DNA from 2 places in the Streptomyces sp. NPDC030143 genome. Region 1 is predicted to be linked to the other one. Evidence: predicted binding sites of a transcription regulator. Region 1 holds the regulator's gene; the other holds the start of a gene.
What was found. The regulator HrcA, encoded in region 1, represses chaperone genes, less so after heat shock. The targets are predictions, from matches to a motif close to TTNGCACTCNGNNNNNCNGAGTGCNAA.
Positions count from the first base shown of each region.

Region 2: a site for HrcA is predicted at 1,905-1,931, ahead of groES (co-chaperone GroES). Genes of this name have one in related genera too.

Region 1 is NZ_JBVIAY010000003.1:228,786-232,446, forward strand. Features, by position in the region: gene ACZ4YY_RS07185 (nitronate monooxygenase) at 1-668, opposite strand, end outside; gene dnaJ (molecular chaperone DnaJ) at 735-1,868, opposite strand; gene hrcA (heat-inducible transcriptional repressor HrcA) at 1,869-2,885, opposite strand; gene ACZ4YY_RS07200 (MBL fold metallo-hydrolase) at 3,027-3,661, shown strand, end outside.
Region 2 is NZ_JBVIAY010000010.1:107,238-110,898, reverse strand. Features, by position in the region: gene groL (chaperonin GroEL) at 1-1,327, opposite strand, end outside; gene groES (co-chaperone GroES) at 1,450-1,758, opposite strand; gene ACZ4YY_RS19260 (polysaccharide deacetylase family protein) at 2,065-2,754, opposite strand; gene ACZ4YY_RS19255 (polysaccharide deacetylase family protein) at 2,751-3,647, opposite strand.

The DNA.
Region 1 (3,661 bases):
AGGCCCACGGCCTCGCGGATCTGCGCGAGCAGGGACAGCAGGCCGATGGCGGAGCCGTCGTTCTCCGGGACGTCCCGGTGGGTGCCCTGGTGTCCGCCGGCCTCCGCGCCCTGCACGATCACCGCGTCCGCGCCGGCCCGCTCCACGGCGAGCGCCTCGTCGACGGTGGTGGCGGTGACCAGCGTGAACGTTCCGGCGCGGCGCAGTGACTCCAGGGCCTGCGGGCTCGGCACGCCGAAGTGGAACGACGCCACCGGCACCGGGTCGTCCAGCAGCACCGCGAGCTTGGCGTCGTAGCCGTCGTCCCGGCCGCTGTCCGGGTCGCCCAGCTCCGTCTCGTACCAGGCGGCCTCACCGGCGAGCTGGTGGGCGTACACCTCGACGGCGCCGGAGGGGGGTACGGCGTTGGCCGCTGTGTCGGAGCCGGTGCCCGCGCCGGGCTGCTCGGGCTGCGGCATGAACAGGTTCACGCCGAAGGGGCGGGAGGTGAGCCCCCGCATCTGCTTGATCTCCTGGTACATGCCGTCGGCGGTCTTGTACCCGGCGGCGAGGAACCCGAGCCCGCCGGCCTCCGACACGGCGGCGGCGAGCTCCGGCACGGAGACGCCGCCCGCCATGGGGGCCTGCACGATCGGATGGGGGCAGAGATCGGTCAGCGCGGAGGACATGACGGCATGTTGTCACGTCCCCCGAACAAGTCCGAATCGGGCCTTCCCCTTGTCGCCCGGCCTGGGTCAGCGCCCGTTGAACGCGTCCTTCAGCCGCGAGAACAGCCCCTGCTGCCCCGGCTGGAACTGCCCCTGCGGCCGCTCCTCGCCCCGCAGTTTGGCCAGTTCCCGCAGCAGCCGCTCCTGCTCGGGGTCGAGCTTCGTCGGCGTCTGGACCTCGACGTGGACGATCAGGTCGCCGCGGCCGCCGCCGCGCAGATGGGTGACGCCCCGCCCGTGCAGCGGGATCGACTGGCCGGACTGGGTGCCGGGCCGGATGTCGACCTCCTCCAGCCCGTCCAGCGTCTCCAGCGGCACCTTGGTGCCGAGGGCCGCGGCCGTCATCGGGAGGGTGACCGTGCAGTGCAGGTCGTCCCCGCGCCGCTGGAACATCGCGTGCGGCAGCTCGTGGATCTCGACGTACAGGTCTCCGGCGGGACCGCCGCCCGGGCCGACCTCGCCCTCACCGGCGAGCTGGATGCGGGTGCCGTTGTCGACACCGGCGGGGATCTTCACGGTGAGCGTCCGCCGGGAGCGGATGCGGCCGTCGCCGGCGCACTCCGGGCACGGGGTCGGCACGACCGTGCCGAAGCCCTGGCACTGGGGGCAGGGCCGGGAGGTCATGACCTGGCCGAGGAAGGACCGCGTCACCTGCGAGACCTCGCCGCGGCCGCGGCACATGTCGCACGTCTGGGCGCTGGTCCCGGGAGCGGCGCCCTCGCCGCTGCAGGTGGCGCAGACGATCGCCGTGTCGACCTGGATGTCCTTGGTCGTGCCGAAGGCCGCCTCCTCGAGGTCGATCTCCAGCCGGATCATCGCGTCCTGGCCGCGGCGGGTGCGCGAGCGCGGTCCGCGCTGGGACGCCGTGCCGAAGAAGGCGTCCATGATGTCGGAGAAGTTGCCGAAGCCGCCGGCGCCGAAACCGCCCGCGCCGCCGCCCGCCTGCGAGAGCGGGTCGCCGCCGAGGTCGTAGACCTGCTTCTTCTGCGGGTCCGACAGCACCTCGTAAGCGGCGTTGATCTCCTTGAACCGCTCCTGGGTCTTCGGATCGGGGTTGACGTCCGGGTGCAGCTCGCGGGCGAGCCGCCGGAAGGCCTTCTTGATCTCTTCCTGCGACGCGTCGCGGCGCACGCCGAGAACGGCGTAGTAGTCCGTGGCCACCTACGACTCCGCCAGGATCTGTCCGACGTACCGTGCCACTGCGCGTACCGCTCCCATCGTTCCCGGGTAATCCATGCGGGTCGGTCCGACCACGCCGAGCTTGGCGACTGCCTCGCCGCCCGAACCGTAGCCGACCGACACCACCGACGTGGAGTTGAGTCCCTCGTAGGCGTTCTCGTGGCCGATGCGCACGGTCATGCCCGAATCGCCCGCCTCGCCCAGGAGTTTGAGGAGCACGACCTGCTCCTCGAGGGCCTCCAGGACGGGCCGGATGGTGAGAGGGAAGTCATGTCCGAAGCGGGTGAGATTGGCGGTGCCGCCGATCATCAGCCGCTCCTCGTTCTCCTCGACGAGGGTCTCCAGCAAGGTGGAGAGCACCGTCGAGACCGTACCGCGGTCCTCCGCCTCGAAGGCGTCCGGCAGGTCCTCCACCAGACGCGGCACGTCGGTGAAGCGGCGGCCCGCGACCCGGCTGTTCAGCCGCGCGCGCAGATCCGCCAGCGAGGCCTCGCCGAACGGTGCGGGGCAGTCCACCATCCGCTGCTCGACCCGGCCGGTGTCCGTGATCAGCACGAGCATCAGCCGGGCGGGGGCGAGCGACAACAACTCCACGTGCCGCACGGTGGACCGGGTCAGGGACGGGTACTGCACGACGGCGACCTGCCGCGTGAGCTGCGCGAGCAGCCGTACCGTCCGCGCCACGACGTCGTCGAGGTCGACGGCGCCGTCGAGGAAGTTCTGGATGGCCCGCCGCTCGGGGGCCGTCATCGGCTTGACCCCGGCCAGCTTGTCGACGAAGAGGCGGTACCCCTTGTCCGTGGGAATCCGCCCCGCGCTGGTGTGCGGCTGGGCGATGTACCCCTCGTCCTCGAGGGCCGCCATGTCGTTGCGGACCGTCGCCGGGGAGACGCCGAGGTTGTGCCGCTCGGTGAGCGCCTTGGAGCCGACCGGCTCCTCGGTGCCGACGTAGTCCTGGACGATGGCGCGCAGTACCTGGAGCCGTCGTTCACTCAGCATGGGCGCACACACCTCCAGAAGTCGTCCCCTTGCGCCTCGCCTGGCACTCGTCACATCCGAGTGCCAGCGTCCCCCGGGCCAGTGTACGGCGGTGGGGTACACCCGGGGCAAGGTCGGGCCCCGTACGGCTAGCGTCGCGGTATGACGGTGACTTGGGAAGAGCTCGGATGGGAGCGGGTCGCGGCGGGGGTCGGACGGCGACGGCTGCCGGTGTGGGACTGCACGGCCGGGCTGGTCGTCGGGGCCGGGGCGGCGCTGGTGGTGGACGCCGGGTCGAGCCTCGCCGAGGGGGCGGAGCTGCGGGCGGGGGCCGAGCGGCTGACCGGTCACCGTGTGACCCATCTCGCGCTCACCCACCCCCACTTCGATCACGTCCTCGGCGCCGCGGCGTTCACGGGCGCGGAGGTGTTCGCGGCGGTGGGAGCGGAGTCGGTGCTGACGCGGGGCGGCCTCGGGGCCGAGGAGCTGCGGGCGGACGCGGTGCGCAACGGGCTGGACGCGGCGGTGGCCGCTCAGTCCGTGGACGCCCTGGCCCGCCCGCGCCACCCGGTCTCCGGCGAGCGGACGCTCGACCTCGGCGGCGGCCGGCGGGTGCTGCTGGCGAACGTCGGTCCCGGCCACACGGCCCACGACCTGGCGGTGCTGGTCCCGGGCTCGCCGGGGGTCGTCTTCTGCGGCGACCTGGTGGAGGAGTCGGGCGAACCGCAGGCCGGCCCCGACGCCGTCCCGTCCCGCTGGCCGGCCGCCCTCGACCGGCTGCTCGACCTCGGCGGCGA
Region 2 (3,661 bases), on a different contig from region 1:
CGACGGCGACACCGGTGGCCTCGTCGCCGGTCTTGCCCAGGCCGCCCTCGAGCACCTTGGCGGCGTGGACCAGAGCCGAGCCACCACCGGAGACGATGCCCTCCTCGACCGCGGCGCGGGTCGCGGAGATGGCGTCCTCCAGACGGTGCTTCTTCTCCTTCAGCTCCACCTCGGTGGCGGCGCCGACCTTGATCACGCACACGCCGCCGGCCAGCTTCGCGAGGCGCTCCTGGAGCTTCTCGCGGTCCCAGTCGGAGTCGGTGTTCTCGATCTCGGCCTTGATCTGCGCGACGCGGCCCTGGACGTCCTCGGACTTGCCGGCGCCGTCGACGATCGTGGTGTCGTCCTTGGTGACGGTGATGCGGCGGGCGGTGCCCAGCACGTCGATGCCGACCTGGTCGAGCTTGAGGCCGACCTCCTCGGAGATGACCGTGGCGCCGGTCAGGGTCGCCATGTCCTGCAGCATCGCCTTGCGACGGTCACCGAAGCCGGGGGCCTTGACGGCGACGGCGTTGAAGGTGCCGCGGATCTTGTTCACGACGAGGGTGGAGAGGGCCTCGCCCTCGACGTCCTCGGCGATGATCAGCAGCGGCTTGGAGGAGTTGGTCTGGATGACCTTCTCCAGCAGCGGCAGCAGGTCGGCGATGGAGGAGATCTTGCCCTGGTTGATGAGGATGTAGGGGTCCTCCAGGACGGCCTCCATGCGCTCCTGGTCCGTCACGAAGTACGGCGACAGGTAGCCCTTGTCGAAGGCCATGCCCTCGGTGAAGTCCAGCTCCAGACCGAAGGTGTTGGACTCCTCGACGGTGATGACACCGTCCTTGCCGACCTTGTCCATCGCCTCGGCGATGAGCTCGCCGACCTGCTGGTCCTGGGCGGACAGCCCGGCCACGGCGGCGATGTCGGACTTCTCGTCGATCGGGCGGGCCGACGCGAGAAGGTCCTCGGAGACGGCCTTGACGGCGGCGTCGATGCCCTTCTTCAGGGCGGCCGGGGAGGCGCCGGCGGCGACGTTCTTCAGACCCTCGCGGACCAGGGCCTGGGCCAGGACGGTGGCGGTGGTGGTGCCGTCACCCGCGATGTCGTTGGTCTTGGTCGCCACCTCCTTCACCAGCTGGGCGCCGAGGTTCTCGTACGGGTCGTCGATCTCGACCTCACGGGCGATCGTGACACCGTCGTTGGTGATGGTGGGGGCACCGAACTTCTTGTCGATGACGACGTTGCGGCCCTTGGGGCCGATCGTCACCTTGACCGTGTCGGCCAGCTTGTTGACGCCGCGCTCGAGGGCGCGACGGGCGTCCTCGTCGAACTTCAGGATCTTCGCCATGACAGCGGGAGCCCTCTCGGAATTATCGGGTGGAATGACACTGCGCCCCGGGCGCCCGGCTGATCAATGGTCGCGGGGGCCAGGGGCGCAGTGGTTCAAAGCAATGTGTGCTTCGAGATGACTTACTTCTCGATGATCGCGAGGACGTCGCGAGCCGAGAGGACGAGGTACTCCTCGCCGTTGTACTTCACCTCGGTGCCGCCGTACTTGCTGTACAGGACGACGTCGCCGACCTTGACGTCGAGCGGCAGGCGCTCGCCGTTCTCGAAGCGGCCCGGGCCCACGGCGAGGACGGCGCCCTCCTGGGGCTTCTCCTTCGCGGTGTCCGGGATGACCAGGCCAGAGGCCGTGGTCTGCTCGGCGTCGAGCGGCTGGACCACGATGCGGTCCTCGAGCGGCTTGATGGCAACCTTGGAGCTGGCGGTCGTCACGATCCGACCTCCCCCTTCGGAGATCTCACGGGGTTAACTGTCTGAGGTGGCGACCAGGTCGATCCGTCGTCGCGGGTGCCGGACCTGCCCGTCGCTGTGTTGGCACTCTCCAGGGGGGAGTGCCAGGGCTGAGACTATGACCGGGGTTAGCACTCGGTCAAGCGGAGTGCCAATGGCCGCCGCGCGTCGGCGGGTTTTCGGGGCGGACTCGCGGGTTGTTCCGGCTGCCGTCGGCCGGGGCGGGCGGTGCCGTGGACTGCCGCTCCACGGGCCCCGCCCGTCTCCACGGCGCCCTCCGGGCGGCGATCAGAGGTAGTCCTCCAACCGGCCCACCCTCAGGCCCTCTTCCCTGATGTGCCGCAGCAGACGGGTGGTGCGGTCGCGCAGGGCCGGCGCCGGGAACGCGTCGGGGTCCACGGCGATGACGTCGCCGGGGCGCAGGCGGTGGGGGCCGTGGGTGTAGGTGAGGTCGGTCGGGCCCATGCAGGCGCGCCACAGGACGATCGCGGTGACGCCGCAGTCGGCGGCGGCACGCAGCGTGGTGGTGTCGTAGGCGCCGTAGGGCGGGCGGAAGAGGCGGGGGCGCAGGCCGAAGCGGGAGCGCAGCTTGTCCTGCTGGCCGCAGATCTCGGCGCGCTGGCCGGCGTAGGGCAGGCCGCGCAGGGCCAGGTGGTCGAGGGTGTGGTTCTGCAGGCTCGCGCCGACCGCGCGCAGGCGGGCGAAGTGGGCGTAACCCGGGCCGGCGACGCTGTCGGTGAGGAACATGCTCACCGGGAGTCGGCGTTCGCGGACCAGGTCGATGAAGCGGGGGTCGCGTTCGGCGCCGTCGTCGTAGGTGAGGAAGACGACCCTGTCGCGGGTCGGGACGTGGTCCACGACCGGCGGGAGCACGGCGCGCGGGCCGGGGGCGGGCGGGGGCGCGGGGGGCGCGAGGCGGGCACAGCCCGTCAGGAGAAGCGCCGTCAGGGCCGCGGCCACCGGTCCCCGCCACCTCACAGGTAGTCCTCCAGGCGCGCCACCGCGTACCCCTTCGCGGTGACCAGGTCGAGGAAACGGCGGATCATGTCGGGCATCGTGCCCTTCCAGTCACCGCGACCGCGGAAGTGACTCAGGACGATGTCCCCGGGGTGCAGGTCGCGGTCCCACTCGCGGTACTCCCAGCGGTCGACGAAGACCTCCTCGCTCCACAGGGGCACGTACTTCACGCCGCATGCCTTCGCGGCGCGCAGGGTGGCGCCGTTGTAGTTGCCGAAGGGCGGCCGGAAGAGCTCGGGGCGGGTGCCGTAGCGCTTCTGGACGACGTCCTGCATGCCGCAGATCTCGCGCTTCTGGCGGCTGTACGACAGTCCGGGCAGGTAGGGGTGGTGGAGGGTGTGGTTGTTCAGCGACACCCCGGCGGCCTGCATCTTCTTGAAGTAGCCGTAGTCCTCCTTGACGAGGTAGTCGCTGAGGAAGGCGGTGTACGGGATCTTGAGGTCGCTCATCATGCGCAGGAACGCCGGGTCCTTCTCGGCGCCGTCGTCGATGGTGAGGAAGACGACCTTGTCCCGGGTGGGGACGGTGGTGAAGACCGGGGGGAGGTCGAGTTCCTCGTGGCCGTCGACCTCGAAGCCCTCGCGGGTGGTGATCCGCGGCTTGCGCTCGGGCGGGGCCGGGGCCGTCAGCGGAACCTTCTTCAGCCCCCACCGCCTCGCCGCGGCGGCCCGGGCGGCGGAGGCGGCGCGCAGGGTGGCGGCGTACGAGTGCAGGGCGCGGCCGGGCTGGGACCGGGGCGGCTCCTGGCCGGGGGCCGGGCGGCTTCCGTCGCCCCGGCCGCCCGGTGCGCAGCCGGAGGCGATGGCGGCGACGGCGAGGAGGACGAGGGCGCCGCGGACCCCGACGCGAGCCATCCCCGCATTATCGT